3 regions of the Nocardia arthritidis genome follow, and region 3 is predicted to be linked to each of the others. Evidence: riboswitches for the same ligand, from Rfam matches in the RefSeq annotation. Region 3 holds a riboswitch; each other region holds the start of a gene.
What was found. A riboswitch is a leader RNA that binds a small molecule or an ion and turns the genes downstream of it on or off. The one in region 3 is predicted to bind S-adenosylmethionine.
Positions count from the first base shown of each region.

Region 1: another riboswitch for S-adenosylmethionine. It lies ahead of F5544_RS06155 (bifunctional o-acetylhomoserine/o-acetylserine sulfhydrylase); the one in region 3 lies ahead of F5544_RS42865 (rhodanese-like domain-containing protein).
Region 2: another riboswitch for S-adenosylmethionine. It lies ahead of F5544_RS02155 (aminotransferase class V-fold PLP-dependent enzyme); the one in region 3 lies ahead of F5544_RS42865 (rhodanese-like domain-containing protein).

Region 1 covers NZ_CP046172.1:1,411,076-1,420,934, forward strand. Annotated here, with positions in the region: gene F5544_RS06115 (tRNA (cytidine(34)-2'-O)-methyltransferase) at 1-214, opposite strand, end outside; gene F5544_RS06120 (hypothetical protein) at 279-899, opposite strand; gene F5544_RS06125 (DUF3017 domain-containing protein) at 1,151-1,396, shown strand; gene F5544_RS06130 (nitroreductase family protein) at 1,419-1,886, opposite strand; gene F5544_RS06135 (winged helix-turn-helix transcriptional regulator) at 1,793-2,215, shown strand; gene F5544_RS06140 (oxygenase MpaB family protein) at 2,238-3,185, opposite strand; gene F5544_RS06145 (TetR/AcrR family transcriptional regulator) at 3,312-3,983, shown strand; gene metX (homoserine O-acetyltransferase MetX) at 4,002-5,165, opposite strand; gene F5544_RS06155 (bifunctional o-acetylhomoserine/o-acetylserine sulfhydrylase) at 5,162-6,475, opposite strand; SAM riboswitch class IV at 6,556-6,667, opposite strand; gene F5544_RS06160 (hypothetical protein) at 6,720-7,232, opposite strand; gene F5544_RS06165 (RNA-guided endonuclease InsQ/TnpB family protein) at 7,297-8,541, shown strand; gene F5544_RS06170 (hypothetical protein) at 8,587-8,868, shown strand; gene F5544_RS06175 (NADP-dependent isocitrate dehydrogenase) at 9,175-9,859, shown strand, end outside.
Region 2 covers NZ_CP046172.1:462,188-472,046, reverse strand. Annotated here, with positions in the region: gene F5544_RS02185 (alpha/beta fold hydrolase) at 1-356, shown strand, start outside; gene F5544_RS02180 (MDR family MFS transporter) at 447-2,132, opposite strand; gene F5544_RS02175 (MarR family winged helix-turn-helix transcriptional regulator) at 2,129-2,641, opposite strand; gene F5544_RS02170 (crotonase/enoyl-CoA hydratase family protein) at 2,731-3,552, opposite strand; gene F5544_RS02165 (YbaK/EbsC family protein) at 3,797-4,273, shown strand; gene F5544_RS02160 (flavin reductase family protein) at 4,424-4,891, shown strand; gene F5544_RS02155 (aminotransferase class V-fold PLP-dependent enzyme) at 4,902-6,221, opposite strand; SAM riboswitch class IV at 6,267-6,380, opposite strand; gene F5544_RS02150 (LysE family translocator) at 6,467-7,132, shown strand; gene F5544_RS02145 (DHA2 family efflux MFS transporter permease subunit) at 7,136-8,551, opposite strand; gene F5544_RS02140 (MarR family winged helix-turn-helix transcriptional regulator) at 8,633-9,070, shown strand; gene F5544_RS02135 (Pls/PosA family non-ribosomal peptide synthetase) at 9,229-9,859, shown strand, end outside.
Region 3 covers NZ_CP046172.1:9,413,316-9,423,174, forward strand. Annotated here, with positions in the region: gene F5544_RS42830 (nitroreductase/quinone reductase family protein) at 1-454, shown strand, start outside; gene fgd (glucose-6-phosphate dehydrogenase (coenzyme-F420)) at 503-1,513, opposite strand; gene F5544_RS42840 (HAD-IIA family hydrolase) at 1,689-2,444, shown strand; gene F5544_RS42845 (MarR family winged helix-turn-helix transcriptional regulator) at 2,447-2,890, opposite strand; gene F5544_RS42850 (DJ-1/PfpI family protein) at 2,920-3,555, opposite strand; gene F5544_RS42855 (RpiB/LacA/LacB family sugar-phosphate isomerase) at 3,619-4,062, shown strand; gene F5544_RS42860 (O-succinylhomoserine sulfhydrylase) at 4,117-5,331, opposite strand; gene F5544_RS42865 (rhodanese-like domain-containing protein) at 5,489-5,905, opposite strand; SAM riboswitch class IV at 5,920-6,036, opposite strand; gene F5544_RS42870 (hypothetical protein) at 6,071-6,517, opposite strand; gene F5544_RS42875 (FAD-dependent oxidoreductase) at 6,852-8,240, shown strand; gene F5544_RS42880 (amidohydrolase family protein) at 8,301-9,173, shown strand; gene F5544_RS42885 (hypothetical protein) at 9,179-9,325, opposite strand; gene F5544_RS42890 (CaiB/BaiF CoA transferase family protein) at 9,543-9,859, shown strand, end outside.

The DNA.
Region 1 (9,859 bases), 2.0 Mb from region 3:
GCCGCAGCTTTTCCCAAGCGGCAATGAGACTTTCGTGCACCGTCACCGAGGCCAGGTCGTGATAGTCCAACCCGGCCCTGCGCAGCTTCGACTCCGACAGATCGAACCCCAGCGGCTCGATCAGATGCAACTCACACCCGGTCCCCGCCACCAACCGAATCGCATTCCCGGTATTCGGCGGAATCACCGGCTCGTGAAACATCAAATGGAACACGGATGGTAGTTAACCAGGACGTTTTCGAGTACCGCCGACAGCCTCGGTCGACCGGCCGGGTGGGTCAGAAGAGGGATTGGGCTTCGGCGGCGAGGGTGAAGCCGTGGCCGCCTATGTCGCAGCGGACGCCGGTGCGTAGGGAGGTGCATGCGGCGCCGCGGACGATGATGGTGGCGTCGTAGGGGAGGACCTTGCCGCCGCCCTTTGTGCCGCCGTCTAGCGGCTGGCCTACGTAGAGGCCCTGATTGAGGCATCTGAATTTGGGTGTGGTGCCGGTGATTTCGGCGGCGACCTCGCGGTCGGGGCGGGTGCCGCAGTCGGCCAGTTCCGGCGGGACCGACGTGGCCTGCGCCAGCTGACAGCCCACCGTCGCTCCGCCCTGAACGTTGAACCCGCACAGGATGTTTCCGCTCGGCGACTGGAAGTAGAACGCCTGGCCCTGCTGGTAGTCGCGGGCGTCGACGGTCGCGTCGTTCTTGGTCGGCAAGGTGGTCGAAACCTTCTGTGGGGCAGCGTTTTCGGTCGTCCGGTTACCGGCGGATGCCGCGGCGGTCGTGTTCGCGGTACCGGTCGGCTTCCCGCCGTCGGTGGTCCCGCTGTCATTGCAGCCCACCAGACCACCCACCGCGAGCACCGCCGCGGCCGCGACCAGGATCGTTCGCATATTCGCCTCACCCTCACTCAACCGGGCACCTGGCCGTCGCCGAGTACCTCCGCCTGTCATCCGGCGAATGCGCGATCGGTGCGCACCGCACAGCAAGAAACTGGCAATTCGCACACTAACCGTAGCCCGGTATCGGCGGCAGGACCTGGATTCCTTCGGCAATGTGTTCATCGCTAGCCCGGGCGTACACCGGCGTCTGCAAGAATCGTGGGGTGACCGACGTCGAAAAGGGTGCGCCTGTCTGGCGGCAGTTCCTGCGGTGCCATCTGCCGATGCTGGTGGTGACGGTGGTCATCGTATTGGCGGTGATCCTGGTCGCCTCGGATCGGTGGCGCCGCGGCGCGCTGTTCTTCGGGGGCGCGACGCTGCTCGCCGCCGCATTCCGGCTCTGCCTGCCCACCGACCGGGTCGGTTTGCTGGCGGTGCGCAGCAAACCGTTCGATGTCGGCGCGCTGACCCTGCTGGGCACCGCGATAGTGCTGATCGCCTACACCGTCAACCCGCTCGGCGTGGCCTGAAAACCCAAGGTCCGCAGGCGATTCAGGCACCATAGCGCTCGGTGAACACAGTGCGTGCCAGTGGGCGGCGCCCGGGATGCGGCGGGACGCGGTCGCCGTAGCCGACGGTAACCAGTACCGCGATCGCCAGGTCGGCCTGGTCACCGATGCCGATGGCCCGTTTGACCAGGTCCGGATTCCAGCCGTTCATCGGCGCCGAGGCCAGTCCGAGTCCGGTGGCCGCGAGCATGCTGTAGGTGGCCGCGATCATGGCGTTTTTCACCGCGTTCTCCCGGAGCAGGCCGCGTTCGCGCAGCGCGTGGAATTCCGCCCGCGATTCGAACAGCGCGGTGAATTCGGCGTTCCATGCGCCGTTGCGCCCGGCCAGCTCCGCGATATCGGAGTTGCTCGCCTGCCATGCCGCCAGATCGGCGACGAAGACCAGCACCACCGGCGCCTCCAGCGGCTGGGATTGTCCGAAAGCGGCCTCCGACAGCGCCTTTCGGGCCAAAATGCCCCACTCGCCAGATTCTCGACCACGTCGCGGGCAAATGGACGGTGCTGATCGTCGACGCGCTCGCCGAGGGCGTCATGCGCTATACCGATCTGCATCGCCGCATCGACGGCGTATCGCAGAAGATGCTCACGCAGACGCTGCGTCAGTTGGAGGTGGACGGATTCGTAACGCGCACAGTGCATCCCACCGTACCGCCGCGGGTCGAATACGCCCTCACCGAGCTCGGCCACGGTCTGCGCGTCCCCATCGCGGCCCTTCGCGAGTGGATAGAGACGAATATCAACGAGATCGAGGCGGCTCGCCGCGCGGCGGCGGAGTCCTAGAACTATTGCCGCGCAACGAGGTTCAGCTCACCGCGGATACCGCGCGCGATCCGTGCGTTCCGTACAGCTGCCGCGCCTGCGCGGGTGTGATGGTCTCCTGACGCGTCGGCGGTTCCATCTTCAGGTGCTGTTCCAGGATCTGCCCAGCCATCGGCGCGATGTAGGGCGCCGACTTGATCAACCCGAACGAGTTGAACCGGCTGGACAGCCACACGATGATCCGCGCCGGAATCCGTACCGCGAGATCGACGATGCCGGGCCGGTCGAAGTGGCCCAGCTTGCGCATCCATTTCGGCAGTGTGGCAACGGAAGCCAGCGAGAGCAGCCTGCTGCCGAGCGCGTAGCTCAGCCCGGCGCCGTTGCGCGGCGACGTCCACAGCAGATGGTGCATGCCCTCCTCGGCGCGCTCCGAACTGCAAAGGCGCGGACGGACTTTCGCGAAATACTCGCGAACCTCGTCCCGGGAGCGGGGCACATCCTCCGGCTTGCACGTCTGCAATTCGGCGGCGATCGCGCATTCGGCCCAGTAGCGGCTCTCCTCTTCGGGGCTCAGCGGCCCGGGGCCGAACACCTCGTATGCCTTGAGCACCGAATGCCAGCCGGTGATGTGGATCCACAGCTGGGTTTCCGGGCTGTTGGCGCTGTAGCGCTGGCCGCTGATCGGTTCGATGCCGGTCATCTTGGCGTGCACCCGCATCAGATGTTCGGAGGCCTGGATCGCGGTGCGGCCGTCGGCGATCGCGACGAGCAGGAAGTAGGCGAAGGTGTTGTCCAGGCGGCTGCGCGGATCTGTGTAGATGCCACGCGAGTCGGCGACGGCCGCGGTCAGGAACGGATCGAAGTGTTCCAGGACCACCGCGCGCTGGAACCCGATCACCGCGGTGGGCGCGGTCCATATCTTCCAGCTCGGCGAGTCCGGGCCGAAGAATCCGTAGTCGTCCCGGCGGAGGGTGGTCGGATCGAAGCTCATCTACCTGCTCCTTTGCAGCGGTCGCCGAACGAAACAGCGAATACAACGCAACCGTAGCAATTACCCGTAATGAATACAACGGTCGCGTAGGATTTGTTATCGGGAACCCGGCTGACAGGATGGGCGATGGGAGGTGAATCGGTGGTGACCACATCACGCGCGGCGGACCGGCCGCGACGGCGCTACGCGCCACGCCTGCCACCCGAACAGCGTCGCGCCCAACTCCTCGACGCCGCCTTCGAAGTCCTCGGCCGGATGGAATTGCACGAGCTGAGCATGGAAGCGGTCGCACAGCAGGCGGGCGTCGGAAAACCGGTGCTGTACACCGTCTTCAAGACCCGCGCGGAATTGGTTGCGGCCCTGCTGGAACGGGAGCGCGAACGCGGCCTCGAGCAGGTCGCCGAAACCCTGCCGACGAACCTGATGGGCGCCGACCCGATCATCGCCGCCTCCGCCACCGTCGAGGCGTTCGTCGGTGTGGCACTGGAGAATCCGACCCGCTGGCGGCTCATCCTCGCCGGTCCCGGCAGCGCGCCCGCCGAATTCCGCGAGGCCATCCGCAGCTCCCGCGCCGGCATCTTCGACCAGGCCGAAGCGCTGGTCCGCATGGGTTTCGCCGTCGACCCCCGCTGGGCCGCAATGGATTCCGAACTGGTCACCGACTCGCTGCTCACCGTCGCCGAAATGCTGGGCCGCATGGCCGTCAGCGATCCCGAAACCTATCCGCGAGAACGGCTGGAGGCCTTCGTCCAGTCCATCGTCGGCCTGTTGGCGGGCCAAATCCAGCCCGGCTCTTGAGCTTCGGCAGGCCGCCGCTCAGCCGTTTCGGCCACCCCGATGCAACCGCGCCAAACGCATTGTCTCCGTGAGGAGTTTCGAGACAGCCGCCGCCTCGGTGAGGAATCCGTCGTGCCCGTCGCGGGAGTGGACCACCTCGAGCCCTTCGCAACCCGGTAGTAGATCGGCCAGTTCCTGCTGGGTGTGCAGCGGGTACAGGCGGTCGGAGTCGACGCCGCCGACGACACACGGGACGGGGGTGGCCGCGAGCGCCGCGGCGATACCGCCGCGGCCGCGCCCGACGTCGTGCCGGTTCATCGCCTCGGTGAGCAGTACGTAGGTGGCGGGATCGAAACGGTTGCAAAGCTTTTCGGCCTGGTGCTCCAGATAGCTCTGCACCGCGTAGCGGCCGCCGTTCCACGGATCCTCCGCGCCCTGCGCCCGGTTCTCGAAGCGATGATCGAGTTCGGCCTCGGTGCGGTAGGTGAGGTGCGCGATGCGGCGGGCCAGACCCATGCCGGTCATCGGGGCGCGATCGGTGTCGTGGTAGTCGCCGCCCTGCCAGTCCGGATCGGCCTTGATCGCCGCGATTTGCGTTGTCTGGGTACCGATTTGGTCGGCGGTGGCGCGGGCTCCGACGGCGAGCACCAGCGCCGCGCCGACGCGCGACGGCGCGCCGGTCATCCACTCCAGCACCCGCATGCCGCCCATCGAACCGCCGACGACGGCGGCCAGCCCGGAGATGCCGAGCAGATCGAACAACTGCGCCTCGGCGGTCACCTGGTCGCGGATGGAGATCTCGGGAAACCTTGCGCCCCAAGGCCTTCCGTCCGGCGCCAGGGAGGAGGGCCCGGTGCTGCCCTTACAGCCGCCGAGCACGTTGGTCGCGATGACGCACCATTCGTCGGTGTCCAGCGGCGCGCCCGGACCGACCATGCCATCCCACCAACCCGGCAGCGGGTGGATATCGTCCGGCGAGCCGACGACGTGCGAGTCGCCGGTGAGCGCGTGCTCGACCAGTACCACGTTGTCCAGTGCCGCCGAGAGCGTGCCCCAGCGCTGCACGGCCAGATGGACATCCGGCAGCACCACACCGCTCTCCAGGCGTACGTCGCCGATCGGAATGATGCCGAGCTCCCCGTTCGGGGGCGGCAGCGCCACCCCCGAAACGCGCAACGCACTCGGTTCGATCTCCACGGTCACGTCGTCGCCGCCGTGAAACCGGCGCGCAGGTCGGCGAGTATGTCGTCGATGCCTTCGATACCCACCGCCAGGCGCACGAGGCCCGGTGTGACGCCCGCGGCGAGCTGCTGCTCCGGCGTCAACTGCGAGTGCGTGGTCGACGCGGGATGAATGACCAAAGATCGCACATCACCGATATTAGCCACGTGCGAATGCAGCACGAGCGCCTCGACGAAGCGCTTACCTGCGTCTACGCCACCTTTTAGCTCGAATGCGACGATCGCCCCCACACCTTTAGGGGCAATCTTCCGGCCGATTTCATACCACGGTGAGCTCGGCAGCCCCGCGTAGAAGACCCGCTCGACCGCCGGGTGGGTCGAGAGGAATTCGGCGACCGCCTTCGCGTTCGCGACATGCCGTTCGACCCGCAGGCTCAATGTCTCGAGGCCCTGGCTGATCAGGAATGCGTTGAACGGCGACACCGCGGCACCGAGATCGCGCAGCAGCTGCACCCGGGCCTTGAGCGCGAAGGCGGGCGCGCCGAGATCGGCGAAGACCACGCCGTGGTAGCTCGGGTCGGGGGTGGTGAAGCCGGGGTAGCGGGGCGCGCCGTCGGCGTCGCGGACCGTCCAGTCGAAGGTGCCGCCGTCGACGATCACGCCGGCGATGGCGGCGCCGTGCCCGCCCAGGTATTTGGTCGCCGAGTGCACGACGATGTCGGCGCCGTGCGCCAGCGGCTGGATCAGGTACGGGGTCGCGACCGTGTTGTCGACGATCAGCGGCAGCCCCGCGGCGTGCGCGACCTGCGCGATGCCGGGGATGTCGAGCACCGAACTGCTCGGGTTGGCGATCGTTTCGCCGTAGAGCGCCTTGGTGTTCGGCCGGACCGCCGCCTGCCACTGGGCCAGGTCGTCGGGGTCGTCGACGAACGAGACCTCGATGCCGAGCTTGGGCAGCGAGTAGTGGAAGAGGTTGTAGGTGCCGCCGTAGAGGTGCGGGCTGGACACGATGTGATCGCCCGCCCCGGCCAGGTTCAGGATCGCGTAGGTCTCCGCGGCCTGTCCGGACGCCAGCAGCAGCGCGGCGACGCCGCCCTCCAGCGCCGCGATGCGCTGCTCGACCGCGTCCTGAGTGGGATTCATGATGCGGGTGTAGATATTGCCCGGCTCGCTCAGCCCGAACAGCGCGGCCGCGTGATCGGTGTCGCGGAAGACGTACGAGGTGGTCTGGTAGATCGGCAGGGCGCGGGCGCCGGTGGTGTCCTCGGGGGACTGGCCCGCGTGGATCTGCTTGGTTTCGAACGACCAGGCGGTGGGGTCGATGACGGTCATGACTACTCCGAAGATGTTGTGCCAGGGGGTCTTTGGGGGATGCGCAGACGACAGCGACAACACATAGGGATGACCTCCTGACAGCGCGCTTGCTTCCCGACTTTCGGGAGCCCGGTCATCACCCGGAGCACCCCACCGCAGCTGGAGGGTTGCCGACCAGCGAGCCGGGGCTTGGCGCTGGTACTCATGACCTGACGCACATGGTAACCGGCGAACGCGCGCCGATCGAAATCGATGGTTTATGTCACAGCGATTCGACCGACCGCGCCCCCGCGCACGTGCGCACGAATTCGTTGTAGGTCTCGGTGAGCCGGTCGCGGGCGGCGCGGGCCGCGACCTGCAGGTCGCCGTTGAGCACCGCCTCGTTGGACTGTTCCATGGACAGTTGGCCGATGACTTGCCAGGTGTTCAGCACGAGCCGGACGGTGATGCTGTCCGGCGTGGTGCCGAGCCGCTCGGCGAGCGCGGTGGCCAGCATGACGTTCTTCGTGTCGGACATCTCGCGCTGCCGCGCGGCGACCGACGGTGCGTCGCGGATGATTCGCTGCAGCTGCTGGAACTGCTCGAACGGAACAGGGCCGCCGCCGGCCGCCGCGGCGTCGACCACCTGTAGGAACGCCTCGCACAGCGATTCCAGTTCGTTGCCGCGGACCGGCAGGCCGCGCAGGGCCTCGGCCACCTCGGTGCCGAAATCGAGGACGGTGGCGAGCACGATGTCCTCTTTGCTATACCTGCCGTAGTTGTCGTTGTGCGCCAACGATATTGGCTGTGTCTACTGACGAAACGGATTTCTTGTCGGACCTCTGTGTGATGATTGCGATGTGCTGCGGTACAACTTCCGCCTCTATCCAACCTCGGGCCAGCAAGCTGCTTTGGCGCGAGCGTTCGGTTGCGCGCGAGTTGTATTCAACGATGCATTGACTGCCCGGAAGCATGCCTATGAAGCCGGGCGGCACATGACCGACAAGGAGTTGTCGAAGGCGCTAACCCTCGCGAAGAAGAGGCCGGATCGAGCATGGCTGAACGATGTGTCGAGCGTTGTGCTTCAACAGGCGTTGGCGGATCTGAACGCGGCGTACCGCAACTTCTTTGCTTCCCTCGCAGGGAAACGTAAGGGCACATGTGTCTCTGCCCCTCGATACCGATCGCGTCGAAACAATCGGCAGTCGATCCGATTCACCCGCAATGCTCGCTTTCTCATCACGGCCGGAGGCAAACTTCGGCTGCCGAAGATCGGGGACGTACGGGTCGCCTGGTCGAGGCAACTGCCATCGGCTCCATCGTCCGTCACGGTAGTCAAAGACGCATCGGGTCGGTACTTCGCCTCTTTCGTAGTAGAAATGGTGACAACCCCGTTGCCGACTTCGAGCTCAGAAGTTGGTATCGACTTGGGGTTGATACGATTCGCGGTCTTGTCGAACGGAAATGTGATCGACAACCCGCGAACCTTGCGTAACTGTGAACGCAGAATTAGCCGAGTACAGCGGGCGCTGGCCCGTAAACAGAGGGGCAGCAAAAATCGGGCAAAAGCCCGCGTCAGAATGGCCAAACTGCACGCTAAGGTCGCTGATGCGCGCCGAGATTTCGCGCACAAGCAGTCCACGGCGATCATCCGCGAAAACCAAGCGGTATATGTCGAGGATTTGTGTGTGAAGGGGTTGGCGCGCACTCGTCTGGCCAAGTCGGTGAACGATGCTGGTTGGTCGATCTTCATCCGAATGTTGGAAAGCAAGGCTGCTAGGTTCGGGCGGCATTTCAGCCGAATCAATCGCTGGTATCCGTCGACTCAACTTTGTTCGACCTGCGGGGCGCGTAATGGAGCAAAGTTGTTGAGTGTTCGATCTTGGATGTGTACGTGCGGAGCCGCCCACGACCGCGATTTGAATGCTGCTAAGAACATCCTCGCCGCCGGGCAGGCGGAGAGGTTAAACGCCTGTGGAGAGCGGATAAGCCCGACAGTGATGGCGGCACCGCCCGATGAAGCAGGAACCCGCCGAGAGGGTCGCGTGACCCTGGTAGGAATCTCCGGTCTTCGGGCCGGGGAGGAAGCCAATACTTCCAGGTGACGCTGGGCTGGGCCACGGCACCAGGTCGAGGCGAAGGATTCGGGTGTGGCGAGCGCGCTGCTGAACGCCGGGCAGCAGGTGGGCGGCGCGGTCGGCACCGCGCTGCTCACCACCATCGCGGTGCAGGCGCAGAAGAGTTACCTGACCGGGCATCAGGGGCTGGACAACCTGTTCGCGCGTGCCGCGATTCACAGCTACGACGTGGCGTTCTACATCGGCGCCGGATTCTTCGTCGCCGCCATCCCGGTCATCGCGCTGATGATCAGGGACCGGCCGCGGAATCTGATCGAGGGCGACGCCGAGCAACTGGTCGCGGTCGGGGTCTGAGCGCACGGTTTCGCGTGCCGCATCGAAATGTGCGATGCGGCACGCGGATTGCCGCGTTTACGGGTCCTTGCTGGTCGCGCGGGTGCCGGTCCCGCGTACCAATCGGTAGCCTGGGTGGTGTCCGTCACTCGTGGGGGCACCCGCACACCGAGATCATCGGCAGCAGTACGCTTGTCTTGTTTGCACCACGCGTCCCGCGGACAACGCGGGGCATATACGTTGTCTGTTGAACAGCTGGGGTCCGCTCACAAGCGTGTTCGCCTGGCCGTGCAATGAGGGCACCATCCTAGGAGGACACGAAGATCCATGTCCAAGATCAAGGTTGAAGGCACCGTCGTAGAACTAGACGGCGACGAGATGACTCGGATCATCTGGCAGTTCATCAAGGACAAGCTGATCCACCCGTATCTCGACGTGAACCTCGAGTACTACGACCTCGGTATCGAATACCGCGACAAGACAGACGACCAGGTCACCATCGACGCGGCCAACGCCATCAAGCAGCACGGCGTCGGCGTCAAGTGCGCCACCATCACCCCGGACGAGGCCCGGGTCAAGGAATTCGGCCTCAAGAAGATGTGGAAGTCGCCGAACGGCACCGTCCGCAACATTCTCGGCGGCACCATTTTCCGCGCGCCGATCATCATCTCCAACGTTCCGCGACTGGTTCCCGGCTGGACCAAGCCGATCATCATCGGCCGCCACGCCTTCGGCGACCAGTACCGCGCCACCGACTTCAAGGTGCACCAGGCGGGCACCGTCACCCTGACCTTCACCCCGGAGGACGGCAGCGAGCCGATCGTCCACGAGGTCGTGAAGATCCCCGAGGACGGCGGCGTCGTGCTCGGCATGTACAACTTCAAGAAGTCGATCGAGGACTTCGCGCGGGCGTCGTTCAACTACGGCCTGCAGCAGAACTACCCGGTGTACCTCTCCACGAAGAACACCATCCTCAAGGCGTACGACGGCATGTTCAAGGACACCTTCCAGG
Region 2 (9,859 bases), 1.1 Mb from region 3:
CGTCCTGGTACTGGCGCAATATCGAGCAGTCGCGGGCGACACAGCCGGTGTTCGGGCCGTTCGTGAACAACATCACCGCGTGCGCCTTCTGGGCCCCGCCCGTTGAACCCCTTACGGTGGTTGGCAATTCGATACCCGCTCTGATCGTCCAATCAACCGGAGACACTCACACCACCTACGAGAACGCACTCGGCATGCATCGCGCGCTGACGGCGTCGCGCATGGTCACCCTGCAGGATGTCGCGGTCCACCAGATCTTCGCGAACTTCCCCAACCGATGCGTCTACGACGCGGTGAACACCTACTTCCGCGATGGCGCCCTCCCGACCACCGACCTGACCTGCCGAGCCGACTAGCCCTCATCGAATCGCCGCGCGACGCCAGGCCGACCGAAAACGCCGGTCGAGGAGTAGAACAACTCCTCGACCGGCGAATCAGCTACGGACTCAGGCGATTTCGTCCGGTCCGCCCGCAGCCGGTTTCGCACCCGCCGCCTGGAGGCCGCCGGTGGTCCGCAGCGGCACCTCTTTCCAGAACAGCGTCAAGATCAGCGCGAGCAGCGCGATACCGGTCACCGAGAGGAACACCGTCGACATCGAATCGGCGAAGCCGACCTTGAACGGACGAGCCAGATCCGGGTTCAGCTTCTGGATAACCGAGCTGTCCTGCAGCACCTTGCCCGCCGCCGAGGTGTCGTGGTCCAGCAGGCCTTTCGCCAGCGCGGCGTCGACAGGGTTGCTGCTCTGCGCGCTCTGCACCACCACTTGCTGGAAGTGCGGATCGGCCGACGCGGACCGCATCTGATCCGCGATATTCGGGGTCAGCTGCGCGAACAGGATGGAAAGGAATACCGCGACACCGAGGGTGCCGCCGATCTGCCGGAAGAAGGTGGCCGCCGCGGTCGAAACGCCCATATCCTTCGGCTCGGCCGCGTTCTGCAGCGCGACGGTGAGCGGCTGCATCAGGTTACCGAGGCCGAATCCGGTGAACACCATGAAGATCATGGTCAGCCACAGCGGGCTGTCGGCACTGAGGAAATGCAGCAGGAACAGGCCCAGCGTCAGCATGCTCGCACCGATCAGCGGGAAGATCCGGTAGCGCCCGGTGCGCGAGATCATCTGGCCGGACACGATGGATCCGGTCATCAGGCCGAGCACCATCGGCAACATCTGCAGACCGGCCAAAGTCGGGCTGGCGCCCCGCACCACCTGCAGGTACTGCGGCAGCAGCGAGATACCGCCGAACATGGCCGCACCGACGACGAAGGAGATCACCACGCCGAGTGCGAAAGTGCCGTTCTTGAAGATCCGCAGCGGAATCAGCGCCGTATCGCCCATGAACCGCTCCACCACGACGAAGCCGAGCACACCGATGACGGCGATCACGTAGCACGCGACGGAACGTCCACTGCCCCAGCCCCATTCGCGTCCCTGCTCGGCCACAATGAGCAGCGGCACCAGGCCGATCGCCAGCACGAGCACGCCCCACCAGTCGACCTTGTTGCTGGTCTGCGGCCGACGCGGCAGCTTTAGCACCCGCGAGACAACGGCCAGCGCGACCAGGCCCACCGGCACGTTCACCAGGAACACCCAGCGCCAGCCGCTGACACCGAGGATGGTGTCCTGTCCGGCGAGCACACCGCCGAGCACCGGCCCGATGACGCTGGACGTACCGAATACCGCCAGGAAATACCCCTGGTACCTTGCCCTTTCGCGCGGCGAGACGATATCGCCGATGATCGCGAGCGCCAGCGACATCAGGCCGCCCGCGCCCAGACCCTGGAAGGCGCGGAACGCCGCCAGCTGATACATCGACTGGGCCAGCGTGCAGAGCAGCGAACCGACCACGAAGATGGCGATGGCGGACATGAAGAACGGCTTGCGGCCGAACATATCCGACAATTTGCCGTACAGCGGCGTCGCCAGGGTGGCGGTGATCAGGTAGGCGGTGGTCGCCCAGGCCTGCATCGAATAGCCGTTGAGATCGTCGGCGATGGTGCGGATGGAGGTGGACACGATCGTCTGATCGAGCGCCGCCAGCAGCATGCCGAGCATCAGACCGCTGAGGATTGTCAGGATCTGCCGATGTGTGAAGCCCTCCGTAGGTGCCGCCACTTTATCCGTTACGGTCACGAAACTTTCTCCGTCCCAGTAGTTTCAGCGCCCCACGCGGTCCGCATGGCGGCCAGCAGGTCGGGTTTCTTGCGCTCGTAGTCGTCGACGAATTGCCGCAGCAGCGCGGCGAATTCGGCCCGCTGCCGCGGTGGCCAGTCGGCCATCACCCGGCCCATGTTCTCCGCCCGCCGTTTACGCATGAGTTCGACGGTGGCGTGACCCTCCTCGGTCACCACCAGGACCGTGGCTCGACCGTCCTCCGGATCGGCTTGGCGGACAACGAGTTCGCGTGCCACCAATTGAGCGACCTGCCTGCTCACCGTCGATGCGTCCGAATGCAGCGCCGCCGCGAGGGCGCCCGACCGCATGGGTCCGTGGCATGCCAGATGGAACAGCAGCCCGAACGCGGCCAGATCCACCCCATCCCTGGTGAGGGCGGCCATCTGCGCCGCGGTGCGTTCCCTGATCCGGTGCAGCCGGGACAGTTGTAGCGCGATCGTCTCCAACGACTCGTCTACCGCGTCCACTTCCACTACCTTTGCTTGTACCAATCAATTAGTTGCGTGATACAAGTATGTCTGGACAACAGTCGCCGGGGCAACCGTTTTACCGGGCTTTACCTGCCCTTGAACTGCGGCGGGCGCTTCTCGAACACCGCCTGAATGGCCTCGGTCAGATCCTCCGACGGCAGGAATGCCGCATTCCAGGCCGACACATAGCGCAGTCCCTCGGCCACCTCGGACGCCCGGCGCTGCGCGAGCACATCCTTCACACCCTGCACCACCAGCGGCGGGTTGTCGGCGATCTCGCGCGCCGTCGCATGCGCCGCGTCCAACGCCGCCGCCTGATCCGGGAACACCTCGTTCACCAGGCCGATCCGCTCAGCCCGCGCGGCATCGATATCCTTGCCGGTGAACGCGAGCTCACGCAGCTGTCCCTCGCCGATGATGCCGGGCAGCCGGTGCAGCGAACCGATATCCGCGACGATGGCCACCTTCGCCTCGCGCAGGCTGAACTTCGCGTCGGCGCTCGCGTACCGGATATCGACGGCGGCGATCAGATCGAGGCCGCCGCCGATGCACCAACCGGACACCGCGGCGATCACCGGCTTGCGGCAATCCGCCACCGCGGTCACCGACGCCTGCATGCGGCGCACCTCGTCCAGGAAGGCGGTGCGCGGCGCGGCGAACGCCTTATCGGCCAGCAGCGGACCGAAGGTGCCCGCCATCGCGGGCAGATCCAGGCCATAGGAGAAGTGCCGCCCCGACCCGGTCAGCACGATCGCGCGCACCTCGGGGTCCGCGTCCAGGCCGCGGAAGATCTCCGGCAGCTCGCGCCAGAAGTCCGGGCCCATCGCATTGCCCTTGCCGGGACCGGTCAGCGTCACCTGCGCGACGTGGTCCTTGGTTTCGACGGTGAAAGCCTGCCAGTCAGTCATTCGTACAGCGTAATAGGACCGGTTCGCACGCCGCGACGGCCGGATCGCGCCGCTACCCTTCCGACACCGAATCGCCCGCACCGGCCCGGCGTGACCATCGATACGATTGCGCACGAAGCGGTTTCGGCGCGCACCGGCCATGCGCGGTCCGGTGCCGATCGCCGAAATGCCTGGTACCGCAACGGGTTAACCGGAGTACCCGAATTCTCCGGCGTATCGCCCGCAATCGCTCTAACCTGGTGCCATGCGCAGGTCGTCGTTACCACCGGTCGCATGCCGGGTCTCCGATACCCTCATCGCCCGCGGGCATCACGGTGTCATCGTGAACCAACCGAACCCGACGCACACCGCGGCGGATGCCGCGCGTGCGCTGGGGATCGAGGTCGGGGCCATCACCAAATCACTGGTATTCCTGCTCGACGAGGATCCGGTGCTGCTACTGGTTTCCGGTGCGCACCAGGTGGATCTGGACAACACCGGAAAACGCCTAGAAGGCACGTTGAAACGGGCGCCCGCCGAGATGGTGCAGGAGGTCACCGGGCAGCCGATCGGCGGCGTCGCCCCCGTCGGCCATCCCACCAACCTGCCTACGTGGGTGGATAACGAGCTATCAAGGCATCGCGAGGTGTGGGCCGCGGCCGGACATCCGAATACCGTGTTCCGCACGTCCTTTCACGAACTGGTCCGGATCACCGCGGGCCTGCCGATCGACGTGGACTGAATCACAGGCCAGGCCGTGTTCCGAACCGATCGACCCGGCCGGGCGTAGTTTCGTCATGTGAACGATGCACCGCCGCCCGATACGGGCATCCACATACCGCCGATCCCCGATGATCTGAGCGGTATCACCGCCGAGCAATACCGGGCATCGATGCGGCACTATCCGGCCGGGGTCACCGTTGTCACCCTCACCTCGCCCGGCGGCCCGATCGGCTTCACCGCGACGTCGTTCGCCTCGCTATCGCTGGAGCCACCGCTCGTCTCGTTCAATATCGCGCACACGTCGTCGAGCATCGAAGCGATGCGTTCGGCCGAATCGGTCGTCATCCATTTCCTGGGCGAGCATCAACGGCATCTGGCGCAGCGTTTCGCCAGGACCGCCGAGGAGCGCTTCACCGACAGCTCGCTGTGGACCAGTCTGGAAACCGGTGAGCCGGTGCTGCACGGCACCCCGATCTGGGTGCGCGCCACCGTCGCGCAACTCATCCCGATCGGGGATCACACCTTCGTCGTCGGTCTGGTCACCCGGGTGCACGACAACACCGACGAAAAGCCCGCCGCGGCACCGCTGCTCTATTACAACGGCCGTTACTACCGGCCGACTCCGTTGGGCAACTGAGGAATTCGGCTCAGCCGACCAGGCAGGGCGCGGCGCCGTCCGCGCTGTCGGTATCGAACGGACGGGTCTCCGGCGTGGGATTCCACAGGCCGTTGGTGGTCGCGTAATTCCAGGTGGTGCCGGATTCGACCAGCGCGGCGATCGCGCCGATCAGCCGGTCGACATCGGCGGCGGTGGTGCCGAGCCCGATGCTGGCGCGCAACGCGCCGTCCAGGCCGAGGCGGGCGAGCAGCGGATGGGCGCAGAAGCGACCGTCGCGCACGCCGATACCGTATTCGGCCGAAAGATACGCGGCGACGTGACCGGGCACGAAGCCGTCGACGGTGAACGCGACGATGCCGACGCTCTCGGTGCTGTCGGCCCAGATATTCAGCAACCGCACACCGGGAATGGCGGCGAGCCCGTCGCGCAGCCGGTCGGCGAGTCGATGTTCGTGGGCGGCGAGCGCGTCGGCATCGATGGCACAGAGCGCGTCACAGGCGGCGGCCAGCGCGGCGGCGCCGAGCACATTCGGCGAACCGGCCTCGTGCCGCTGCGGTGCGGGCGCCCATTCGGCCGTCTCCGTGGTCACCTCGCGCACCGCGCCGCCACCGGCCAGATACGGCTGTGCGGCATCGAGCCAATCGCGCCTGCCCACCAGCACCCCGGCCCCGAACGGGGCGTACAGCTTGTGCCCGGAAAAGGCCAGGTAGTCGATTCCACTGTCGCGCAAGCTGATTCGACGGTGCGGCGCGAGCTGGGCGGCATCGACGAGTATCCGCGCGCCGCACTGGTGCGCGATGGCGGCCAACCGCTCCAGCGGCAGCACCTCGCCGGTGACATTGGATGCGCCGGTGACGGCCAGCAATGCCGCGGGCTTGCTGCACAATTCGCCGACGATGCGCCGCACGGTCTCCTCGACGGTGTCGGCGGCCTGAACCACCCGCCTGCCGTGCCGGGTCCACGGCAGGAAATTGGCGTGATGTTCGATATCCAGCACTACCGTGTCGCCCGGTACGCAGGAGGCCAGCAGGTTCAGCGAATCGGTCGTATTGCGGGTGAACACCACCACCTGGTCGTCGGCGGTGTCCAGGAAGCGGGACACCGAGCCACGGGCCGCCTCATAGCATTCGGTCGAGATGCGGGAGGCGTAGCCCGCGCCGCGGTGCACGCTCGCGTAGAACGGCAGCAGCTGCTCGATTCGCGCCGTCACCTGCGCCAATGCCGGGGCGCTCGCGGCGTAGTCGAAGTTGGCGTACGTGGTGGTCCCGCCCTGCACCAGCGGAACGCGGAGCTCGGAGCCGGACACCTGGGCCAGCGGGGCACAGCTCGGATCGATCACAGCGGTCATTGACGTCATCCCATCGGTTCAGGGACTCGCAATCGGGAATCGACGAGTCCGCGCTTGCCGCGCCCGGTCGGGCTGCGGCCCGGTCGTCACCCGGAGCACCCCACCGCGGAGGAGGGTTGCCGGCCAGCAAGCCGGGGCTTTGCGCTGGCACTCATGACCTGATTCAGAGATTGGCAGACGCCTACGGCGGCTGTCAACCCCGTTACTCCGTTGCCAAATCGGACGTTCTGGAGTGACATCGAGGGGTGACCGTTTCGCTGCTGGCCGGATTTATCGGCGTATGCATCCTGCTCTCGATCGTCCCCGGCCCGGATTCCTTTCTGGTGCTGCGCTTTTCGATCGTCAGCGCACGTCCCGGCATTGCCGCCGCGCTCGGCTCCGCACTCGGCGGGATGCTGTGGGCCGTCGTCGTCGCGGCGGGTGTCGCGACGCTGCTCGAGGAATCCGCGACGGCCTACCGGGCGCTGAAGGTGATCGGCGGAATCTACCTGCTGTATCTGGGCATTCGAGCACTGCTGGCCCAGCGGCGGCAACGATCGTATCGGCAAGCCGAATTCGCCTCGGACACTTCGGAATCGGATACGAACGGCACCGCGCGGCCGAGCCGTCCGCCAACGGTGCGCGGCGCCTTCGTCGCCGGGGTGCTCTCGTGCATGCTCAACCCGAAGGTCGGGCTCTTCTACCTCGCGGTGCTGCCGCAGTTCCTGACCGAAGTGACCTTCGGCAACACCCTGGCACTCGGGGCGATCGAATGTTCCGTCGCGGCGACGGAGCAGGTGCTGCTCGCGCTGGCCGCCGCGACCGCGGTCGCGCTGCTGCGCCGCCCTTCCGTGCGCGACCGGCTCGAGCAGATCGCCGCGGGCGTCCTCGCCGTACTCGGCATCGGCACCGCGGCGTCCGCGCTGGCCTGACGATCAGCGTCGACTACCGATCTCCGTGCGCCACAGGATGATAGATGCGATGAGCGCGACCACCAGCGCACCGGTCAGCCACCAGAACGCATGCTGGAATCCGGTCGCCACCGAGGTACCAGCCCGGTAGAGCACCACCGCGAACAGCGCGGAGCCGATCGAACCGCCCACCCGCTGCGTGATATTCACCACCGACGCCGCATCCGGCAACTGATCCCTGCGCACCGCCGCGTACGCCGCGGTGGTCACCGGCATTCCGGTCAGGCCGGTGGCAATTCCGCGAATGAGCAGCAACACCTGCACCAGCACCAGGCTCATGGTGGCGTCCCCGATCGCGAACGGCAGCGTCGCCAGCAGATTCAGCACATTGCCCGCGACCGCGACGACACCGCCGCCGTACCGATCGGTGAGCCTGCCCGCGATCGGCAGCGCGATGATGCCGCCCAGCCCGAAGGTGAACAGCGAAAGACCGGTCGCCACAATGCCTTGCCCATGTAGCAGCTGAAAGTACAACGGCAGCAACAGCATCGAGCCGAACAGCGACGCACCCGCGAACAGATTGGCGACATTCGCCGCGCCGAATACCCTGCTGCCGAACACCGTCAGGTCGAGCAGCGAGCCGACACCGCGCACCGAGCGCAGGATGAACCCGCCCAGCGCGAGCGCGCCGACCACCAGCGGAATCCACACCTGTGAGGCGGAAAGCCCACCGCGGCTGCCGAATTCGCCGAGTCCGTACACGAGCAGCGACAACCCGCCGCCGATCAGCGTGAACCCGATGGCATCGAACGACGCCACTTCATCAGCCTTTTCACTCGCGGGCAGCATGCGCATGGCGAGGACGAAGGCGACGATGCCGAATGGGATATTGATCAAAAACAGCCACTGCCAAGCCAAATGGGCCAACATGACGCCGCCGATGGTCGGCCCGACAGCCGGGGCCGCCACCACCGCGACGCCCACCACGCTCATCACCCGGCCCAGCCGGTGCGGTCCGGCGACCTGCCCGATGATGGCCTGTCCCGCGGGCACCAGCAATCCGGCGGCCAGCCCCTGTGCGATGCGTAATGCGATGAGCCAGCCGATATTCGGCGCGAGCGCGCACAGCCCGGAGGTGACGCTGAAACCGATCAGCGCACCGATCCAGACCCTACTCATCCCGAACCGGCGTCCGAGCCAGCCGACCAGCGGCAGCGAGACCGCGAGCGCGAGCAGGTAGGCGCTGGCAATCCACTGCGAAACATCAAGCGTCGCACCTAGTTTCGCAGCAATGGTACCGAGCCCGACATTCACGAGCGAGGTGTCGAGCATGCCCATCAACGCACCGAAGACGACAACCCCCGCCACCTTCCACACCGATGCCGGAATGGTTTCGGGCGCAAGCACGGCGGCCCCTGCCGCCGTCCTGGTATCCGACATGGATCCTCCACTATTCGTAGGCAACTACAATTGCGGAGGTTATCAACAATCTTGCTGCCCAACAATAGATAGAATCCCCTTATGTCCGCCGACCAGCTGCACCCCCGCGGCCTGCTGCGCTTCCCGACCTACGTCTTCGGCAAGCTGCACCGGGCCGTCCATGCCGAAATCGATGCGTCACTGCGTGAACACTGGGTGCTCGTCTGTCTCGAGGAGTTCACCGATCTCTCCCAGCAACAGGTAGCCACCACATTGCAGATCGATCGCAGCGAGGTCGTTCGCATCATCGACGGCCTGGAGAAGGACGGATTCGTCGTGCGCACCCGCGACCCGGGCGATCGCCGCAAGAACTGCCTGTCCATCACCGCGGCGGGCCGCGCCGAGCGCCGCCGCGTCGACGAGCAGGTCCAACAGGCCACCGACCGGGTGCTCCACCGACTGGACGCGGACGAGCGACGCACCCTGCTACGCCTGGCGCTCAAGGCAATCGGCGAGGACGAGGTGCCACCGCGGGCTTAGCGCGCTATCGAATGCGACCTCAGTCTCGGTGAACGGCAAACGACCATTGCCCCGAGTACCGTTGATTCCTGGTCGGCGCACTGTTTGCCGACTGGTAACCCCACCATGCAACAACGGATAGAGCACCGGGCAGGTCTATGAGAGGTGGACAGGACGTGATGCTGCACTCGGCAGATCCGGCGGCGGCCGCGCCCCCGGCGCGGGATCCGCTGCGCCGCGCCGCGCTGGCGGCGCCCGCCCGCACCCTCGTCGACATCCTGACCGCCACCGCGCAAACCCATCCCGACGCACCGGCCATCGACGACGGCCGCGCCGCACTCACCTACCTCGAGCTGGTCATCGAGATCGAGGCGACACTCGCCCGGCTCACCGCGGCCGGCGTGCGGCCGGGCGACCGGGTCGGGGTGCGCATGCCGTCCGGCCACCGCGAGCTCTACATCACCATCCTCGCCGTCCTGTACGCGGGCGCGGCCTACGTCCCGGTGGACGCCGACGATCCGGAGGAGCGGGCCCGGCTGGTCTTCGGCGAGGCCAGGGTCACCGCGATAGTCACCGCGGCGGGCATCGAGACCACCATCGCGGGCGCGGGCCGCGCCGCACCCGATTCGCAGTGGAGCGCGCTGCCGACACCCGCCGACGACGCCTGGATCATCTTCACCTCCGGGTCCACCGGAACACCGAAAGGCGTTGCGGTGACTCATCGCAACGCCGCCGCATTCGTCGACGCGGAGGCGGGGCTCTTCCTGCGCGACGCCCCCATCGGCCCTGGCGACCGGGTGCTCGCCGGGC
Region 3 (9,859 bases):
CCTTGCGAACAAGTTCGCGGCGACCAAGCCGGGCTCGTGGCTGATCCGCAAGATCACCCCGCTCGACCGGGCGGTGCTCGAACGCACCGACGCCAAATACACGGTGCTCGGCCCCATCGGCGCACCGGTCATCCTGTTGACCACAACGGGTCGTAAATCCGGTGCGGCACGCACCCAACCGCTGCTCTACGTACACGGCGGCGACGTGCTGTACGTCATCGGCAGCAATTTCGGCCAGGCCCACCACCCGGCCTGGACGGCAAACCTGCTCGCGAACCCGGCCGCGACGGTCGCCATCGCGGGCCAGCGCATCCCGGTCACCGCAACCCTGCTCGAAGACGACGCCGAAAAAGAGCGCATCTTCGCCCTCTTCGCCGACATCACCGACGCCTACGCGGCCTACCGCAACCGCACCACCCGCGACCTGCGCATCTTCGCCCTCCACCGGGCCTGACGCACCGACCCGCGAACGCCGGAATCGCGGCGTTCGCGGGATAGCCGGCTACCCGAGCGCGCGCAGCCGGGGGGCCAGGTCGCGCTCGAACAGTTCGAGGAAGCGCTTCTGGTCTTGGCCGGGGGCGTGGAAGACCAGGTGGTTCAGGCCCGCATCGATGTAGGGCTTGATCTGTTCCACCGCTTGGTCCGGATCGCTGGCCACGATCCAGCGCTTGGCGATCTGCTCGATCGGGAGGGCGTCGGCGGCGGCCTCCATTTCGATCGGGTCGGTGATCGAATGCTTCTGCTCCGCGGTCAGCGACAGCGGCGCCCAGAAGCGCGTATTCTCCAGCGCCAGTTCGGGATCGGTGTCGTAGGAGAGTTTGATCTCGATCATCCGATCGATATCGTCCACCGTCCGGCCCGCCTTGGCCGCGCCCTCGGCGACGGCGGGCATCAGCTTCTCGGTGTACAGGTCCATACCCTTGCCGGAGGTACAGATGAAGCCGTCGCCCGCGCGCCCCGCGTACCTGGCGACCAGCGGCCCGCCCGCCGCGATGTAGACCGGGATACCGCCCTTGGGCACGTCGTAGATCGACGCGCCGACGGTCTTGTAGTACTGCCCGTCGAAATCGGTGCGCTCACCGGTCCACAGCGCGCGCATCAGGTCGACGGCCTCGCGCAGTCGCCCGAAACGCTCCTTGAATTCCGGCCATTCGCCGGTGTAGCCGGTGGCGATCTCGTTCAACGCCTCACCGCTGCCGACGCCGAGCATGACCCGCTGCGGGTACAGCAGGCCCATGGTGGCGAAGGCCTGGGCGATCACCGCCGGGTTGTAGCGGAATGTCGGGGTGAGCACCGAGGTGCCCAGCTGGATCCGCTTGGTTCGCTCGCCGACCGCGGCCATCCAGGCCAGCGAGAACGGCGCGTGCCCGCCCTTGTGCCGCCACGGCTGGAAGTGGTCGCTCACGGTGGCGCTTTCCAGGCCGTGCTCCTCGGCCAGCACCGCGATTTCCACCAGTTCGCGGGGGCCGAACTGTTCCGCCGATGCCTTGTAACCGAGCTTGAGTTCGCCCATATGCCTGCTCCTCGAGGTCTTTTCGTCGCTCGTTCCGACAGTAGTCAACCGCGCGGCAGCGCGGGAATATGCCCGGATTTCGCGGCGCGGTGCACACCGACCGGTTCGCACGGCCATAGCGGATACTTGACACGTGACTGCAGCGGCCGAACCGATCTTGTCCTACCTCACCGATATGGACGGCGTCCTCGTGCATGAGGACCACCTGGTCCCCGGCGCCGACAAATTCCTCGCCGAACTCCGCGACAACGGAACCCCGTTCCTGGTGCTGACCAACAACTCCATCCGCACCCCGCGCGATCTGCAGGCCCGGCTGCGGCACACCGGACTCGACATCCCGGAGGAGGCCATCTGGACCTCCGCGCTGGCCACCGCGACCTTCCTCGACGAACAGCGCCCACACGGAACCGCTTATGTGGTAGGCGAATCCGGGCTGACCACCGCGCTGCACGATATCGGCTACGTGCTCACCGACAGCGATCCGGACTATGTGGTGCTCGGCGAGACCCGCACCTATTCGTTCGAGGCGATCACCACCGCGATCCGGCTGGTCGAGCGGGGCGCGCGGTTCATCGCCACCAACCCGGACCCGACCGGGCCGTCCCGCGAGGGCTCACTGCCCGCGACCGGTTCGGTCGCCGCGCTGATCACCCGCGCCACCGGCCGTGACCCCTACTACGTCGGCAAACCGAATCCGCTGATGATGCGTTCGGCGCTGCGGCGCATCGGCGCGCACTCACAATCCGCCGTGATGATCGGCGACCGGATGGACACCGATGTGGTCGCGGGTCTGGAGGCGGGTATGCGCACCATCCTGGTGACGTCCGGCATCTCCACCCGCGGTTCGGTCGAGCAGTTCCCTTACCGCCCGACGATGGTTCTCGATTCGGTGGCCGATCTGGTCGGTCGCACGGCGAATCCGTTCGACTGACGTCAGTCCGGTTCGCCGATCGCGTCCAGCGCCGCGGACAGTTTGGTGAGCACCTCGACGGTCAGCGCGAACTGTTCGGCGCCCAATTCGGTTGCGAGACGGTCCGCCAGGACCGCGTGCCGCGGGGTGATGCGGGCGATGGCGGCGCGGCCGGCGTCGGTGATGGCGACCAGTTTGGCGCGGCGGTGCGCCGGGTTATCGCGGTATTCGGCAAGTCCCTTGTCCACCAACAGATCCGCGATGCGCTGCACGCTCTGGCGGGTGATGCCCATCTCCCTGGCGATGCCCGCGACCGGCAGCGGAGTGTGCAGCACCGCGCCGAGCACCTGCCACCAGGCGGCCGTCAGCCCGGCCGGGCGCGCCAATTCCTCTGCGATGGCGAGGAATTGGCCGTTCAGCTTGAATGTGGTGATTGCCGCGGTGCTGAACAGCCGTTGTTCGGTCACTCGATCGCCTCCGATTCGATTCCGGCGCACTAGGCGTGCGCGCGCTGCCCGGCCGCGTAATCCGCGAGCACCGCGTAGGCGGCGGCGTCGCCCTTCCCGTATACCCCATACCAGGCATCGAGGATGTGCGGCTCGTAGACATCGAGCCTGCCGAGCACCTCGCGCGCGAATTCGAAAGGCGCGGTGCCGCTTGCGGTTATCACATTGCGATCGGTGACCGCCGGTTGCCGGACGAAATGGGCTCCGCCCGAATATCCGCTGTAGGCAAGGTATTCCGGGGCGTTGCTGGTGTGCGCGATATCGTCGAGGATGCCAGCAGCCGCCAAACCGAAAGTGGCGCCACACATTCCGGCGACCGGAACGCCCGCGTCGAGAAATTCGCGTGCCTTGTGCGTGAATTGCGCCAGCGCACCCGACTCCCAGGTTTGCGCGCCCGCCAGGATCAGCATCTCGCTGTCCCCCGGGCGCAGCTCGTCGAGCGCGAGATCCGGCACGATGCGCACCGCGCCCATCGTGGTCACCGGCTCCCGGGTGGGCCCAACGGTCTTGACCTGGAAGGCGCCGGGTTCCCGATGCCACTGATGATTGCCGTTGATGTGCGCGACCGCCGCACCGACCTCCCAATCGGCGAGCGTGTCGTATACCGCCATGTGCACCGTTTTCATCATGACAGCATGCTGTCATATTTGACAGCATGCTGTCAATAATCGAACCCGTAATCTGGACGCATGCGAATAGCGGTGGCCGCCGACGAACGCGTCGGCGTCGCGACGGAACTGAGCGCCGAACTGGAGAAACGAGGTCACGAGACCACGCTGCACGGCGCGCTGAGCGCCACCGAGCGCGACGACTGGGCCTGGGCGAGCGAGGCCGCGGCCCGCGAGGTCGCCGAGGGTCGCGCGGATCAGGCCATCGTCTGCTGTTGGACCGGCACCGGCGCATCGATCGCCGCCAACAAGGTGTCCGGCATTCGAGCCGCCCTCTGCGCCGATGGCGCGACCGCGGCGGGCGCGCGCAACTGGAACGACGCGAATGTCCTTGCGCTGAGCCTACGTTCGACGTCGAGCGCGGAGCTGCGCGAAATCCTGGACGCCTGGTTCGGCGCCGCGCCCAGCGCCGACGCCGCCGATCAGGCCAATATCGCGCACCTCGCGGATATCGAAAACTCCTGAAAATCGCCAAAGGCGTGGACTCCCAAGGGAACCCACGCCTCTAACGTTGCGGATCTAACTCAGCGCATGATCCAGGTCGGCGAGCAGATCCTCGACATCTTCCAATCCGACGGAGAGGCGCACCACGCCGTCGGACAGGCCGATGGTGGCCCGGCCCTCGGGTCCCATCGCCCGGTGGGTGGTGGTGGCCGGATGCGTGATCAACGTCTTCGAGTCACCGAGATTGTTGGAGATATCGACGATTCGCAGCCGGTTCAGCACCTCGAACGCGCGCTTCTTCGCCTCACCGTCGCCGGCCGCGAGCTCGAAGGTGACGACGGTGCCGCCCCCGCTCATCTGGCTGGTGGCCAATTCGTATTGCGGATGCGATTCCAGGAACGGGTAACGCACCCAGCTCACCGCGGGATGTCCCTCGAGGAAGCGCGCGATCCGCAGCGCCGAATCGGTGGAATGCCGCACCCGCAGCGGCATGGTCTCCAAACCCTTGAGCAACGTCCACGCGTTGAACGGGCTCAGCGACGGACCCGTATGCCGCATAAGGGTTTTCACCGGACCATCGATGTAGTCCTGGGTGCCGAGGATGGCGCCGCCGAGCACCCGGCCCTGTCCGTCGATATGTTTGGTGCCGGAGTAGACCACCGCGTCCGCGCCGAGTTCGAAGCCGCGCTGCAGCAGCGGGGTGGCAAAGACGTTGTCCAGCACCACCTTCGCGCCCGCGGCATGGGCCAACTCGACCACCCGCCGCACATCCACCAGCGTCTGCATCGGGTTGGCGGGCGTCTCGAAGAACACCGCCTTGGTGGGCACCGAAAGCGCCTGCTCCCACTGGTCCAGGTCCTCACCGTCGACGAAGACGGTCTCGACGCCCCAGCGCGGCAGGATCTCGTTGCACACCACGAAACAGGAACCGAAGAGGCTGCGCGCGGCCACAAGTCGGTCGCCCGCGCCCAGAAGCGCTCCGAGCGCGGTGAATACGGCCGACATACCGCTGGCCGTCGCGAAAGCCGCCTCGGCGCCGTCGATCAGCCGGATCCGCTCCTCGAACATGGCCACCGTCGGGTTGCCGTAACGGGAGTAGACGAAATGCTCCCGCTCCCCGGTGAACGCGGCCTCCGCGGATTCCGCGCTGTCGTAGACGAATCCGGAGGACAGGTAGAGCGCCTCGGCGGTCTCCTCGAAGCCGGACCGCCGCACCCCGCCGCGCACCCCGAGCGTCGCGGGGCCGACACCTTCGGGCAGGGGTTTGTCGAATGCGCCGCCGGTGATCATGACCGTCGCCCTTCGTCAGCGGCCGGACAGCAGGCCTCCGATTGTCCAGCGGGCTCGACACCGCCGGCGACCACGACTGCCGCCGATCGGCAGCCGACCCGGGCGATCATGACTGCCGCCGATGGGCAGAGCTCCGGCCGCGCGCCAACCCCGGCGATCATGACTGCCGCCACGGAAGTCCGGCCGCGCGCCAACCTTCACTGCCGCGGTGCCCGTCGGCGTCCAGCCCGCCCTCGAAACCCTCCAGCACGTTGTACGAGGGTTCGATGCCGAGCGAGGTGGCGACCCGTGCAGCGTTCGCGGAACGCTGCCCGGAGCGACAGATGAATACGACGGGGGCGTCCGCGCCGCGGCCTGCCAGCGCCTTGTTGAGTTCCTCGGCGAATTCCGGATTCCGGGCGCCGCGGCTGTCGACCCATTCGACGAGCACCGTCGGCCGGTCGATCGAACTGGTGTCGGGCACCCCGACGAATTTCCACTCGGCCTCGGTGCGCACGTCCACCAGGACTGCCTCCGGATTTTCCCGCAATATTTCCCACGCCTGCCGCGGGGTGATGTCACCGGCGTAACTCATGTGGACCTCCTCGGAATCCGCACTTGCCGCGCCCGGGTTCGGCGCGCGGCCAGGTCGTCACCCGGAGCACCCCACCGCGGAGGAGGGTTGCCGACCAGCAGAGCCGGGGCTTGACGCTGGTTCTCATGACCTTCAACTAAAGATGGCCAACGAATGGCCACCGTGTCAATCGCAAACCAGCCATCGATCCCCGGAGCGGGTCAGGTTCCAGGTCGTCGTCCGCTCGTTGCCGTCGATTTTGACCGTGACGTCCGCCTTGGCCCGGTCGCCGTCCGCGATCGGATTCTCGATCTTGGTGATCTCCACCGTCTTTCCGCTCGGCCGATCCGCGAGCGGCGAACGCTTCGGATCGAAGCCCTGGCAGACGCTGCCGGGCGCGGCCGGGCTGTCGGTGTTGTTGACGCCGCTGACGAAATCGCGCACCGAACCCGCGACCCGGTCCGCGGTTGTGACATTTTTCTCAGCGGGCGAGAGCAGCCCGCCGAGCACGATCGCGACGAGCACGACGGCGGCGAAGCAGGCGGCCGCGATGAACGGCCACAGGGACCGGCGGTCGGTCTGGTCGATCTCGATCACTTCGCCGTCGTCGGCCGCGGGCTGCTTGTCGGTCATGGTCCGATCATCCCTGGTGGGGTACCGAATTCCGGCGGCGGCCCCGGCGCGCGACGGCCGCGACGGCAACCCGCTGGACATCGGGCCGCGCCGAGCGGCGACCAGCCTCGTCCGCATGCCCGACCGCGATCGCGAACTCCTATGGCATCCGTCCGGCGCATCGACCGGCCGTCACCGGGTATACCCGGCACCGATAGAATCGCGAGACTGCGTCCTGCGGTCATAGCCGAACGACAGGACAGTCGCAGGGGACGCGTCAAGTTAGCCTAAGCTAATTATTAGAGGGCTAGAACCGACGCCATCAGTAATTTCGACCATAAGGTGCGCGTAAAAGATGACCGAACAGAGTGTAGGGCCACGCCCACTCCGCATTGCGATCGTTGGCGCCGGACCGGCCGGAATCTACGCCGCCGACGCGCTGATGAAATCCGATGCGGACGTGTCCATCGATCTGTTCGAGCGCATGCCCGCCCCGTTCGGCCTGATCCGCTACGGCGTCGCACCCGATCACCCGCGCATCAAGGGCATCATCACCGCGCTGCACAAGGTGCTGGACAAGCCGCAGGTCCGGCTGCTCGGCAATATCGACTACGGCGTCGACATCACCCTCGACGATCTGCGCGTCTACTACGACGCGGTGATCTTCTCCACCGGCGCCAATGCCGACCGCGCGCTCGACATCCCCGGTATCGAACTCGACGGCAGCTTCGGCGCGGCCGATTTCGTCTCCTGGTACGACGGCCACCCGGACGTACCGCGCACCTGGCCGCTGGACGCGGAGAAGGTCGCGGTGCTCGGCGTCGGCAATGTCGCGCTGGATGTGGCCAGGGTGCTCGCCAAAACCGGTGACGAACTGCTGCCCACCGAGATCCCACCGAACGTGTACGCGGGCCTGCGGGCGAACAAGGCCGTCGAGGTGCACGTCTTCGGTCGCCGCGGTCCGGCGCAGGCCAAGTTCACCCCACTCGAACTACGCGAGCTGGACCACTCGCCCACCATCGAGGTCATCGTCGATCCCGAGGACATCGATTACGACGAGGGCTCCGAGGCGGCGCGCCGTCACTCCAAGCAGGTCGACATGGTGGCGAACACCTTGGAGCAGTGGGCGATTCGCGACCAGGGCGACCGGCCGCACAAGCTTTTCCTGCACTTCTTCGAATCTCCCGCCGAGGTGCTGGGCGCGGACGGCAAGGTCGTCGGCCTGCGCACCGAGCGCACCCAGCTCGACGGCACCGGAAACGTCAAGGGCACCGGCGAATTCCGGGAGTGGGACGTGCAGGCCGTGTACCGCGCGGTCGGCTACCTGTCGCAGAACATCACCAACCTGCCGTTCGACGAGCAGGCGGGCACCGTGCCCAATGAGGCGGGCCGGGTGCTGCTCGACGAGAACGCCGACGGCGCGGCGCGATACCTGTCCGCCACCTACGTCACCGGCTGGATCAAGCGCGGTCCGGTCGGCCTGATCGGGCACACCAAGGGCGATGCCAACGAGACCGTCGCCTGCCTGCTGGACGACAGCCCGAACTTCACCCCGGCCGCGAAGCCCGACCCGGAGGCAGTGGTGGAATTCCTGGAGGGCAAGGGGATTCCGTTCACCACCTGGGACGGCTGGTACCGCCTCGACGCGCACGAGCGCGCGCTCGGCGAACCCGAGGGCCGCGAGCGGGTGAAGGTGGTCGAGCGCGAGGACATGCTGCGGGCCAGCGAACCCCACAAGGTTTAGGGCCGCGCTCAACTGGCGATCTTCGCAGCGGAAAATCCGGTACTGAGGCATTCTGTACAGGTGTTCGATGCCCATGTCCACATCATCGATCCGCGGTTCCCGCTGGTCGAGAACGAGGGCTACCTGCCGAAGCCCTACACCATCGCCGACTATCGAAAGCGCATGTCGCGCTTCGATATCGCGGGTGGAGCCGTGGTCAGCGGATCCTTCCAGGGCACCGACCAGACCTTCATGAAGGCCGCGCTCGCGGAGCTGGGTGAAGGCTGGGTCGGGGTGATCGCGCTCGATCTCGACGCCACCGATTCCGAGATCGTCGAGCTGGACCGGATCGGCGTGCGCGCCTTGCGCTTCAACCTCAAGCGCGCCGCCGCCGACATCACCGAGATGACGCTGCAGGCGCTGCGGGCACACGACCTGGTCGGCTGGCATGTCGAGGTGTACATCGACGGGCAGATGCTGGCCTCGCTGCAGCCGGTGATCTCGAAGCTGCCGGTGTTCTGCGTCGACCATCTCGGCATGTCGGATGCCTGCCTGGACTACCTGCTCGATCTGGTCGATCAGGGCGCGCGGGTGAAGGCCTCCGGTTTCGGGCGGGTGTCGATGAACGTCGCGGATACGCTGCGCCGGATCCATGCGGTGAATCCAGGGGCGCTGATGTTCGGCACCGATCTACCCGGCACCCGGGCGGGCCGTCCGTTCCGGGATGCCGATATCGACCTGATCTGCGATGTGGTGGGCACCGATATGCACGCGGTGCTGGAGGACAACGCGCGCGAGTTCTATCGGCTGCCCGCGCGGGAACGGCCGACACCCGCCGACCCGGAGCCGACGCTACCGCTGCCGGGTGCCTACCAGCCGACGCTGCCGCTGCGCCGCGACGAACTGCCCAAACCCGAAGCGGCCGATACGATTCCGTTCCGGGCCATCGACTGATCCGGTCAGCGTCGGTCGTACCAGCTGCCGGGTCCGTGCACCGCGGCCGCCGATCGGAACGCTCTGGTACAGATCCGGATATACGCCGACGCCGCGGCGAACAGGCCGAGGACGACCGCCGCGACGAAGGCGGGCACGAGCCTGGATCGCATGAAACCCTCCCTAGCTGGACCTGAGCAAAATCCTTGTGGGACAGCAGATCCGGTACTCCCTCTAGCGCGCATCAGCCTACCGTCGGGCACGGGTTCGGGGCGGTCGAGCGATCTCGCGACCCAGACAGGTTCCAAGAGGCGGCGACGGCGTTATTGTCATACTGTCAATACACCGCCGGGCGCGGTGCGCTGGATCGACGACGAACCGAGGTAGGGCGTGACAACTCCATCCACCAGACAGGGCCCGCTGGCGGGCATCAGGGTAGTCGAGCTGGCCGGAATCGGACCCGGACCGCATGCGGCGCTGCTGCTCGCCGACCTCGGCGCCGACGTGGTCCGGGTGCAGCGGCCGAATCTGCTGCCGGGCTTCATGGAACGTCCGCAGTGGCGGGGCCGCACCATCGTCGAGGCCAATCTGAAGGATCCGGCCGATATCGAGCGGGTGCTCGGGCTCATCGCGAAGGCCGACGTGCTGATCGAAGGCTTCCGGCCCGGCGTCACCGAACGGATGGGCCTCGGCCCCGACGAAGCGCT